DNA from 3 places in the Klebsiella sp. SYXHC3 genome. Region 3 is predicted to be linked to each of the others. Evidence: predicted binding sites of a transcription regulator. Region 3 holds the regulator's gene; each other region holds the start of a gene.
What was found. Region 3 encodes Fur, which represses iron uptake genes when iron is present. Its sites were predicted from a motif close to ATAATAATGAGAACNACTATCAA; they were not measured.
Positions count from the first base shown of each region.

Region 1 (3,983 bases), on a different contig from region 3:
GATTGCGCGCCGCTATCGGCGGCCAGCGCGGCGCCGCTGGCTAAGCTTAAGGTGGCGGTGAGAAGTAGGGCTGTGAGTTTATTCATATTCATCGGATACTCCTGCTTAGTCGATTTGTTAGCTAAACGCGCCAACATAGATGTGCCAGGGATCTGCGGTGCTATGGTTTAACACTCCGCCTTAGCGTGAGGATTTAAAATATAATACTGAAAATAAACATTTAATTGGATGTTGCAGTTAAAAATTGTAGTTGGCTGGCAGGATTTCGCTACTTTATGGCGTATTTTTCCCTAATTCCAGGATTATTCCATCGTCAGTGTAAAATCACGTTTACACTTTTTGACCGAAGAGATAGATTGGAAGGATTGCATTTCATTGTATAAGTATGGCAACGCCTGGAAAGAAGATGAATTATCAGAACGACGATTTACGCATTAAAGAGATCAACGAATTATTACCTCCCGTTGCGCTCCTGGAAAAATTCCCCGCTACCGAAAATGCTGCTAATACCGTTGCACATGCTCGCAAAGCGATTCACAACATCCTCAAAGGCAACGACGATCGTCTGCTGGTGGTAATTGGTCCGTGCTCTATTCACGACCCTGCCGCGGCGAAAGAGTATGCCAGCCGCCTGCTGAAACTGCGTGAAGCGCTCAAAGGCGAGCTGGAAATCGTTATGCGCGTCTATTTTGAAAAACCGCGCACCACCGTCGGTTGGAAGGGGCTAATTAACGATCCGCACATGGATAACAGCTTCCGCATTAACGACGGGCTGCGTATCGCGCGTAAGCTGCTGCTGGAAATCAACGACAGCGGTTTGCCAGCGGCGGGCGAGTTCCTTGACATGATCACCCCGCAATATGTGGCGGACCTGATGAGCTGGGGGGCAATCGGCGCGCGTACCACTGAATCCCAGGTGCATCGTGAACTCTCTTCCGGCCTCTCATGCCCGGTTGGCTTCAAAAATGGCACCGATGGCACCATCAAGGTCGCTATCGATGCGATCAACGCTGCTGGCGCGCCGCACTGTTTCTTATCGGTAACGAAGTGGGGCCATTCCGCTATTGTGAACACCAGCGGCAACAGCGATTGCCATATCATTCTGCGTGGCGGTAAAGAGCCGAACTATAGCGCTCAGCACGTTGCCGAAGTGAAAGTGGGTCTGGCAAAAGCCGGTCTGCCGGCGCAAATCATGATCGACTTCAGCCACGCTAACTCCAGCAAGCAGTTTAAAAAGCAGATGGAAGTCGGCGCCGATGTGTGCCAGCAGATTGCCAGCGGTGAAAACGCGATTATGGGCGTGATGATTGAAAGCCACCTGGTGGAAGGCAATCAGAGCCTGGAAAGCGGCGAACCGCTGACCTACGGCAAGAGCGTGACCGACGCCTGCATCGGCTGGGAAGATACCGAGACCATCCTGCGCCAACTGGCAGATGCGGTTAAAGCGCGCCGCGGCTAGCCTGTACTTTGCCATTGTTGGCTGCGTTCGCGTTAGGCCTGCAATGGCTAAAAATAAAAAAGCGTGGGAAATCCCACGCTTTTTTTATGGCTGAAATTATTCAGTCGCTTATTACTTCGCTTTACCCTGGTTAGCGACAGCCGCGGCCTTCGCAGCGATTTCGTCAGCATTGCCCAGGTAGTAGTGTTTGATCGGCTTGAAGTTTTCATCGAACTCATACACCAGCGGTACGCCGGTCGGGATGTTCAGTTCAAGGATCTCGTCTTCGCCCATGTTGTCGAGGTATTTCACCAGCGCACGCAGGGAGTTACCGTGAGCGGCGATAATGACGCGCTCGCCGCTTTTCAGGCGCGGCAGAATGGTTTCGTTCCAGTAAGGTACGACGCGGTCGATGGTCAGCGCCAGGCTCTCGGTGGTCGGCAGTTCCGCATCGGTCAGCTTCGCGTAACGCGGATCGTGGCCCGGATAACGTTCGTCATCTTTGGTCAGTTCCGGCGGGGTGACGGCAAAGCCGCGACGCCACTGTTTAACCTGCTCGTCGCCATACTTCTCAGCGGTTTCGGCTTTGTTCAGGCCCTGCAGCGCGCCGTAGTGACGTTCGTTCAGTTTCCAGGATTTCTCAACCGGCAGCCAGGCCTGATCCAGTTCGTCCAGCACGTTCCACAGGGTGTGGATGGCACGTTTCAGCACGGAGGTATAAGCAAAATCAAAGCTGAAGCCTTCTTCCTTCAGCAGTTTACCCGCCGCTTTCGCTTCGCTAACGCCTTTTTCAGACAGGTCAACGTCGTACCAACCGGTGAAACGGTTTTCGTTGTTCCATTGGCTCTCGCCGTGACGAACTAGTACCAGCTTAGTTACAGCCATTCTCTTACTCCTCCTACACGCAACCCGACTACTGTGGTGTATGTGTTTATTGATTGATAACTATTCTCATTATATTGCCGTGATTTACCTCACGGCAATGCTTATCCCTAACCATAGCGAAAATAGTGACGCAGTGTAAGATGCTTGTAAAACACAGGTTAGCTTTTTGTCTTTTAGCGGTGCAAATTACAGCAAAAAGGCGAAAAAAAACCCTCCGCAGGGAGGGCTATGGCGTTATCCGGCGATAAACTGATATTCCGTCAGACTAACGTATTCGGCGCCGGGCCGTAATACGCAATCTGGCTGCGGCCAATGCGGATGATTGGGGGAGTCCGGCAGGAACTCGCTTTCCAGCGCCAGCCCTTGCCAGTCGCCGTAAGGTTGACTGCCGCGCGATGGCGTGCCGCCGAGATAGTTACCGGAATAAAACTGCAGCGCCGGGGCCGAGGTGTACACCGTCAGCTGTAGCTTTTCATCCTGCGACCAGACATGCGCCGCCGGCTGGCGGGCGTCGCCTTTGGCCTGCAGCAGAAAGGCGTGATCGTAACCTTTCACTTTTTGCTGGTCAGCATCGGCAAGAAACTCTCCAGCAAGCACCTTCGGCGCGCGGAAATCAAAGCTGGTGTACTCCACGTCGTGCAAATCGCCATACGGAATACCGTCGCTCTCCACCGGCAGATACTGGTCGGCGAAGATCTGCAGGCGGTGGTGGCGCACGTCGCCCTGCGCGCCGTCGAGGTTAAAATAGACATGGTTAGTCATATTGACCGGGCAGGGCTTATCAATGGTGGCGCGGTACTCAATGGCGATACGATTATCGTCTGTCAGGCGATAGCGCGCGGTTGCCTGAATATGACCCGGGAAGCCCTGATCGCCATCGGCGGAGTCGAGCGCAAACAGCACCTGGCTGTCGTCGTGGCTGACAATTTGCCAGCGGCGCTTGTCGAAGCCGTCCGGCCCACCGTGGAGCTGGTGGCCGGCCTCGTTCGACGGGGTTAAGTTCACGATTTCGCCATCGAGCGTGAAGCGGCTGTTGGCGATACGGTTAGCGTAGCGGCCGACGGACGCACCCAGAAATGCCGCCTGCTGGCGATATTGCTGCGGCGTGGCGCAGCCAAGCAACGCTTCGCGCAGGCTGCCATCGGCAAGAGGCACTTGCGCGGAGAGTAGCGTCGCGCCCCAATCCATCACCGTTACGGTCATCCCGGCGTTATTACGTAGCGTTATCACGTTCCACGGCTGTCCGTCGGGCGCGAGTTCGCGAGTTGGCGTTAGCATTGGCCGGCTCCCTGGGATGGTTTGCAGACGTAAAAAGTCTCTTTAATGCCGGTTTTCGCTTCATACTGAGCGGCTACCGCCTGCTGTACTTTTTCAACCAGTGCTTCCGGTATCAGGGCAACGATGCAGCCGCCAAAGCCGCCGCCGGTCATACGCACGCCGCCCTGGTCGCCGATAACCGCTTTGACAATCTCAACCAGCGTATCAATTTGCGGTACGGTGATTTCAAAATCATCGCGCATGGAGGCGTGAGACTCTGCCATCAGTTGGCCCATGCGCTGCAGGTCGCCGTTTGCCAGCGCGCTCGCCGCTTCGACGGTACGGGCGTTTTCGGTTAACACATGGCGCACGCGTTTTGCCACAATCGGGTCCAGCTCGTGGG
Region 1 is NZ_JBXUNG010000006.1:3,574-7,556, forward strand. It holds gene AC2CGP_RS15930 (YbgS-like family protein) at 1-92, opposite strand, end outside; gene aroG (3-deoxy-7-phosphoheptulonate synthase AroG) at 407-1,459, shown strand; gene gpmA (2,3-diphosphoglycerate-dependent phosphoglycerate mutase) at 1,571-2,323, opposite strand; gene galM (galactose-1-epimerase) at 2,558-3,601, opposite strand; gene galK (galactokinase) at 3,595-3,983, opposite strand, start outside.
Region 1: gpmA (2,3-diphosphoglycerate-dependent phosphoglycerate mutase) is a predicted target of Fur. The motif match lies at 2,377-2,399, and genes of this name have one in related genera.

Region 2 (3,983 bases), on a different contig from region 3:
GTAATCCTCCCGTCCGGCGAGGGTAGCCGAGAGCGTACTTTTCCCTGAGCCGTTAGGGCCCATGATCGCGTGGACTTCGCCGGGGCGCACCTCAAGGTTCAGCCCGCGCAGGATCTCTTTGTCTTCTACGGCGACTTGCAAATCTTTAATACTTAACATCTTTTTTCCTTAATTATCAGCCGACGCTATGTTCAAGGCTAATAGCCAGCAATTTTTGCGCTTCGACGGCGAACTCCAGCGGCAATTCTGAGAACACGTCTTTACAGAATCCATTGACGATCATTGAGATCGCATCATCTTCGCTAATACCCCGCTGCAGGCAGTAAAACAGCTGGTCTTCACCAATCCGCGAGGTGGTGGCTTCGTGTTCCAGCTGGGCGCTGTTATTGCGGCATTCGACATACGGGAAGGTATGCGCCCCGCAGTCCGGGCCGATCAGCATCGAATCGCACTGGGTGAAGTTCCGGGCGTTCGTCGCGGTCGGCATAATTTTGACCAGTCCGCGATAGCTATTCTGGCTGTGTCCGGCGGAGATCCCTTTCGAGATGATGGTCGAACGGGTGTTCTTGCCGATATGGATCATTTTGGTCCCGGTATCCGCCTGCTGATGGCCGCTGGTCAACGCCACCGAGAAGAATTCGCCGATCGAGTTATCGCCGCGCAGAATGCAGCTCGGGTATTTCCATGTTATAGCCGAACCGGTTTCCGACTGGGTCCACGACATCTTGCTGTTTTCGCCTTCGCACAGCGCGCGCTTGGTGACGAAGTTAAGGATGCCGCCGGTATTGTTGTCGCCGGGGAACCAGTTCTGCACGGTGGAGTACTTCACTTCCGCATCTTTATGAATGATGACTTCAACCACCGCCGCATGCAGCTGATAGCTGTCGCGGACCGGCGCCGAGCAGCCTTCGATATAGCTCACGTAGCTACCCTCGTCGGCGACCAGAATCGTACGTTCAAACTGGCCGGTTTTCTCGGCGTTGATGCGGAAATAGGTCGACAGCTCCATCGGACAGCGCACGCCTTTCGGCACGTAGATAAAGGTGCCATCGGAAGCAACCGCGGCGTTCAGCGCAGCGAAGAAGTTGTCGTTGCCCGGCACTACGGTACCGAGATACTTTTTCACCAGTTCCGGATGATCGTGAATCGCTTCGCCAAAGGAGCAGAAGATGATCCCCTGCTCCGCCAGCTTCTCGCGATAGGTGGTTGCTACCGATACCGAGTCGAAAATGGCGTCCACCGCGACTTCTTTGCCTTCGCGTACCGGTACCCCGAGCAGGTTAAAAGCTTCCTCGACTTCATTTGTCAGGAAGGTGTTTGCCCCGGTCTGTTGCACCGCGCCGGGCTCCGAGGCGCAGGTCTCGTCGCAGTTGCCGCAGGATGGCGCCGAGTAGTAGCTGTAATCCTGATAATTAAGCTTATCGTAATGCGCTTTCAGCCAGTGCGGCTCCTCCATCTCCTGCCAGGCCTTAAAGGCGTTGAGACGAAATTCGAGCATCCACTCCGGTTCATTACGGCGAGCGGAAATCGCGCGTACCACCTCTTCATTAATGCCTTTGGCCAGCTCATCGGTTTGTAGCTGGGTAAAAAAGCCTTCTTTATAGTTGAGCGGGCCGCCGGTCCAGCTTTTGACATCGTCAGTTGCTTCAGTATTTCGAGACATAGTTACTCCGCCTGAACCCCGAAGCTTTCGCCGCAGCCGCATTCGTGCTGCGCTTTCGGGTTATGAAACTTGAATATTTCATTTAAGCCTTCGCGAACATAATCCAGTTCGGTACCGTCAATGAACGGCATCGCCTGCAGCGGCGCAAACAGCTTCGCACCGTCGCGTTCAAACAGCAGATCGTCGTCCGCCGGCTCGGCAATCATTTCCAGCACGTAGCCAAAACCGGCGCAGCCGCTGGTTTTAATCCCCAGGCGCAGTCCCTGTTTGTCCGGCTGTTTGCGCATCAGATCCCGAATATGGGCCGCCGCAGCGGGGGTCATCGTTAGCCCCTGCCAGTTGAAATCGTCAGGATTAAAGGTGTTTGTTTGTAGTTCCATCGCTCTACCTCATCGAGTGCCGCCATCGGGCCATACCCTCATGTTAGTGATAATGATTATCACTTCAACCCTGCCGGAGCAGGGGTATTCGGCCATTTCGCCCGTTTCTGCGCTTTTCTATAAGCATAGACCCTGGTGAAGGGGTTATCAGGAAGCAATTCTTATATTTAATAGATTGATAAATAATAAGTTATTTAGAATAAGAGCGCAGGCGAAGCGGCAATGGAAAAGATGTATCGAAAATACCGATTTATGCGATAGAGACCGGAAATGGCACTTTTCGTCAGGGTGAAAACGCCTAAGATGAGTACAGAAAGGCAAGAAAGCAGCCATGAAGACGATATGCGCAAACAGAGAGTTATATTCACTTAGTCAAACAAGCAACATACTTTTCCCCGCTGCGACGGACGATCTCCCCGGCGTTATTCAGAATCTCCCGCCCCTCGAACGCGCCGTAGATTTGGCTGAATTTCACGCCAGCAAGGCGATGAATGATATCCGTAACCGTTGATGACGGCAGCGGTAGCATATTGGGATAGCTCCACATGAAAGAAACGGCGTTTGCTCCGGGCGCCACCTGGACAATATCGCCGGATAATAGCAGGCCGTCGCCCTGCGCCCAGTGCAGGACGCAGCCACCAGCAAAATGCCCACCCAGGCGAATCAGACTGGCATCGGCCGTCAGTTGCAGGCTATCGCCCTCCCAAAAGGTAATCCACGGGCTGTCGCGCATGACCCACTGGCGGTCATCCCCATGCAAATAGATTGGCGCCTTGAACTCCGCCGCCCAATCCTGCATACAACTGTAGTAATGCGGATGTGAGATAGCGATGGCTTTCAGCCCACCCAGCGCGGAAACCAGCGTTTTTGTCGCCTCATCAAGGTTGGCGATGCAGTCCCATAGAATATTACCCTGCGGCGTACGCAGCAGAAATGCCCGCTGATTAATGGCAAAGCCAGGAATAGTGCGAATGCTAAAAAGCGCGCTGTTATGCTGTTGCCACTTATTGCTGTGCGATGCGGTGAGCTTATTTAATGCAATCCACTGCTGGCCGCCCACCGGAATAAATTGCCGCTCGTCTTCGCATATCGGGCAATGTTGCGGAGGGTTTTCGCTAAATTCATATGAGGTACCACAAGCTTTGCATAGCGTAATCGTCATCTCTTTCTCTCTATTCCAGCATCCGATAACAAGCATGGCACAGCTTATTTTAGCGGTGTGGCAGATTGTGCAGAGCGCAAAAACCTACCTGCTTTGGTAGCGTTCTGTGTTTTTTATCGTTTGTCATAACGGGCATAATCAACCGGCACCAGTAGATGAACGATCGCCGAGAAAAAGGATGCGCAAATTTACAGCACTACTATTAATGGGATTACTTACCGGCTGCTCGGTTAACGCGCCGCAAAGCGCGCAATACAATGCCGAGTACTCCCAGCGCCAGGATATACGCACGCAGAACGTATATCGATTTAAGATCAAACCGCTGCAACCCAGCGGCGGAAAATATTGGGGTGCGGATAATTTAACGCAGGTTTTTTACGTCAGTGATAAAAATGCCGCAGCCATTGAATTACGTTTCAATTTCCCCACCGCCACGCTGCAGGCTTCATCGTTAGACGAGCAAGGGAAAGTAGTAAGTACTCAAACGTTCGCCTTGTTAGCCGAATCCGCGACGCCGCCATCGGGTTCGGACACGAAGTATTTATATCTGACGAAAAGTGGCGAGTTACTTAGCAAATGGAAAAACTGTACTCCGGATATGAGCGTGGGTTGTAGTTGGGGGGGACATCAAATATTTATCACCCACAGCGCCGATCTGGCAGTGCAGTATGCAACCGGTGGCGCGGGTTTAGCTTTTCTGCTGATTCCATTTTACAATTCCGAAGCCCGGCTACAGATTTTCGCCAAAGCGCCAATCGGCGCAGCTGGCGACTAATAG
Region 2 is NZ_JBXUNG010000013.1:64,956-68,938, reverse strand. It holds gene sufC (Fe-S cluster assembly ATPase SufC) at 1-159, opposite strand, end outside; gene sufB (Fe-S cluster assembly protein SufB) at 176-1,663, opposite strand; gene sufA (Fe-S cluster assembly scaffold SufA) at 1,666-2,043, opposite strand; gene AC2CGP_RS22280 (MBL fold metallo-hydrolase) at 2,408-3,205, opposite strand; gene AC2CGP_RS22275 (hypothetical protein) at 3,384-3,980, shown strand.
Region 2: sufA (Fe-S cluster assembly scaffold SufA) is a predicted target of Fur. The motif match lies at 2,084-2,106, and genes of this name have one in related genera.

Region 3 (3,983 bases):
GCGCATCCAGTCCCGACATTGCGACGAAGTGCGGATCACCAGGCGAGCCAGCGCTTCGTTGGTGTTGCCCCCGGTGACGCGCAGCAGATCCTGCCAGTATTCTTCTTCCGGGTAGCTGTCTACTAAGACATCCTGCGGCGCATCGTGCATACAACGCAGGTTACGCGTGTGCTGAGAGTTACCGCCCCGCCATTCCCGCGGCGCGGCTTCCAGCAGCAGTACGGATGCGCCTGCTTCCCGGGCGGTTAAGGCGGCGCATAACGCGGCGTTGCCGCCGCCAATCACCAGTACATCCACCATTATCGGCTCCATTACGCTTTGACTAATTGTTAAATTTGTAATGGAAATGTAAGGCGCAGGAGCGACAGGCGCTATGGCGTAAAGCTAAAGAGGGGTTTAGGAAGTGTAAAGGCTGGCGCCCGGCCAGCAGCCAGTTTCTACAAGCTGACGCATGACTTTGGTCAGTATCACGCGCGCGGCAAGGCCTGCCGGGGTGAGTTCGTCATCTGAGAGACTGACCAGAAAATTAGGTCGGCTTAGTACCGGATTATCGACGCCGATCACTCTTAGCGCCTCGCTGTCGAGATGAGAAATCGCCGCGCCCGGCTGCAGCGTGGCGCCGAGCCCGTCACGGACGGCGCGCATCAGCAGGGCCAGGCCATCGATTTCAGCCACCACGTCAACGTTGATGGCGTGCTCCTGGCAAATAGCGTCCAGCCTGCCGCGCAGGCCATGTCCCTGGCTTGGCATAATCAGCGGGATGGCGGCAAGCTGGTCCGGAGAGATGCTATCGCCGGGCAGCGGCGCCAGCACGTCATGGGCGCCAATCAGGAACAGACGTTCCTCAAGAATGGGTCGGGCGCTCCAGCGCAGGATCTTCTCTTTCTGGAAAACGATGGCTAAATCGAGCTGGCGGGTGTTGATCATCCGTTCCAGATTGCCGGAGAGGCTTTCCACCAGGTGCAGGCGGACGTCGGCGTAGCTTTCGCGCATGGCGTTGATAAAAGGTACGCCCAGCACAGAAGCGGTGCTCGGCGCCATACCGACGCTGACGTGACCGGAAAGGCGTGCTTCACGCGCGGCGAGAATGGCATCGTCAGCATGGCGCAGCGCCAGTTGCGCCTGCGAGTAAAAGGCGAGGCCGGCGCTGGTGGGCATTACGCCGCGCGAAGTCCGTTGCAGCAGGCGGATAGCGAGTTCATTTTCCAGACGCGCCATTTGCTGGCTGAGCGCAGAAACGCCAATATTCAGATCGAGCGCGGCGCGGCCCATACTGCCTGTTTCCACGATGCGGACAAAATAGCGTAGCTGGCGCAGCTCCATAGTGACTCTCCGTACAAGGCGTTAGGCTCTGACAGAATACGCATTCAGGCGGATTTCGCCCATAAAAAAAGCCAACCTTCAGGTTGGCTTTTCATTACATACGAGACGGGAAATTATTTATTCACCGCATCGTGGGCATGTTCATCTTCGCGGCAGTCGCCTTCCGCACAGTGGCCGTAGAGGTACAGGCTGTGGTTGGTTAAGCGGATGCCGTGTTGCGCAGCAATTTCACGTTGGCGGGATTCGATAGAATCATCGCTGAACTCGATCACTTTGCCGCAATCGAGGCAAATCAGGTGATCGTGGTGGTGTTGCTGAGTCAGCTCGAATACGGATTTACCGCCTTCGAAGTTGTGGCGAGTCACGATGCCTGCATCGTCGAACTGGTTCAGCACGCGGTAAACGGTAGCCAGACCAATCTCTTCACCCATATCGATCAGGCGTTTGTATAAATCTTCCGCACTGACGTGATGGTTATCCGGTTCCTGCAACACTTCCAGAATTTTCAGTCGGGGAAGTGTGACTTTCAGGCCAGCCTTCTTTAATGCGATATTGTTGTCAGTCATGCGGAATCTGTCCTGTTGCTAAAGATCGGCTTCCTTTAAAGGGAAGCAATACAGAGAATCACCCGATGTAATGCGTCTCATTATAGAGCTGCTACTCTGAAATGAAAACTGCAACCATCGCGCCTTGTAAGCTGTCAAAAACGAATTACCAGCTACAAACTGTGTCACGTGACCTCGTGGAATCAGAGGACATTGTACAGATATGTGATGAAAAGTTAAAAACTTGTAGCTATTAGTTTGATTGCTTTTATCTATTAATTCAGCGCAGCTTAATAGCTGCGCTGTTTGATTCTTAGGCGTTTTTGATTTCTTCCAGATGCAGCTCTTCGGAAATCTGCTTCACCCACTTCTCAACGCGCTCGTTGGTCAGTTCCGGCTGACGGTCTTCATCAATCGCCAGACCGACGAAGTGATCGTCGTCCGCCAGGCCTTTAGACGCTTCGAAGTGGTAGCCCGCGGTCGGCCAGTGGCCAACGATGGTTGCGCCGCGCGGTTCAATGATGTCACGAATGGTGCCCAGCGCATCGCAGAAGTATTCTGCGTAATCTTCCTGGTCGCCGCAGCCAAAGACGGCTACCAGCTTACCGTTGAAGTCGATCTCTTCCAGCGTCGGGAAGAAGTCGTCCCAGTCGCACTGCGCTTCGCCGTAGTACCAGGTTGGGATGCCGAGCAGCAGAATATCGTGGCTTTCCAGATCTTCTTTGCTGCTCTTGGCAATGTCGTGAACTTCAGCAACGTCTTTACCGAGCTGCTTTTGGATCATTTTTGCAATATTTTCGGTGTTGCCGGTGTCGCTGCCAAAAAAGATGCCGATGATTGCCATGAGTAAAATAACCTCTTGAAACTTAATGATGTGGTAGTGGCATTATGCCTACAGTTAACGGCAATCATAGCAGAACAGGGAAGGGCGCGGAAACAGCAATAACGTCCTGGTGCACACTCTGCTACATGAAAGCGATTTTTTTGCGTTTTTCAGACTTCGCCCTGGTTACGCAGGCAGGCCAGTTGGTGCATCAGCATCTCTTCGATAAGATCGCTGCGGCTCATGTTGCGGGCTTCCGCCAGCTCATTAAGCGCGTCGACCGCATCGGCGTTGAGCTTCAACTCAACGCGCTTCAAGCCGCGAACCTTATCGCGTTTGAGCTGATTGCGTTTGTTGATGCGCAGTTGTTCATCGCGCGAAAGCGGATTGGTTTTCGGTCTACCCGGGCGACGCTCATTTGCGAACAAATCTAATGTCGTTCGGTCCGTTTGTTCTTTTGCCATGATTCAGAGTGACTTCGGGGAAACAAGCTGCCGGGCTATAGCCGGCGCAGATAGCGCGCCATAATACATCAGGCGAACCGCTGCGCCAACGACCGCGGGCATTCTGCCGCGCGGTCGGGCGTTTTTTAGCCACTCAGGCTTCAATTGTGCTCAGATAACGGCGAATTGCGCGTAAAACCGCCTCGGGTTTTTCCGCATGCACCCAGTGTCCGGCGCCGGCAATGACGTGGGCGCGGGCTTGCGGGAACTGCGCCAGCAGCGCGTCGCGGTATTCATCGGTGACATAAGGGGAGTTGCCGCCGGGAATAAATTGCGCCGGGTGCGGCCAGGCGGGCACGGTTTCCCAGCCGACAATATGCGGGTATTGATCCCACAGCGCCGGCACGTTGAAGCGCCACGCGCCGTCGACAAAGGATTTCAGCAGAAACTGAATGACGCCTTCTTCATTTATATACTCGCGCATTACCTGCGCCGCCTGCTGGCGGGTGCTGGCGGCGGATTCGCTGACGGCGTTAATCGCCGCGAAGATCTCATCATGACGGCGGACGTGATAAGCCACCGGCGCGATATCAATCGCCACCAGCCCGGCGATGCGATCCGGCGCCAGCGCGGTCAGCGCCATCACCGCTTTGCCGCCCATCGAATGGCCGATAAAGGTCGCTTTCTCGATCTGATGATCGTCGAGGGTATCGAGCAGGTCCTGCGCCATCGCGCGGTAGGTCATCTCCGGTGAACGCGGCGATAAGCCGTGGTTGCGCATATCGACCTGCAATATATCGTAGTCGGCGACCAGATCGCGGGCGAGGATCCCAAGGTTGTCCAGGCTGC
Region 3 is NZ_JBXUNG010000003.1:458,749-462,731, forward strand. It holds gene tcuA (FAD-dependent tricarballylate dehydrogenase TcuA) at 1-300, opposite strand, end outside; gene tcuR (tricarballylate utilization LysR family transcriptional regulator TcuR) at 397-1,323, opposite strand; gene fur (ferric iron uptake transcriptional regulator) at 1,437-1,889, opposite strand; gene fldA (flavodoxin FldA) at 2,182-2,712, opposite strand; gene ybfE (LexA regulated protein) at 2,862-3,155, opposite strand; gene ybfF (esterase) at 3,289-3,983, opposite strand, start outside.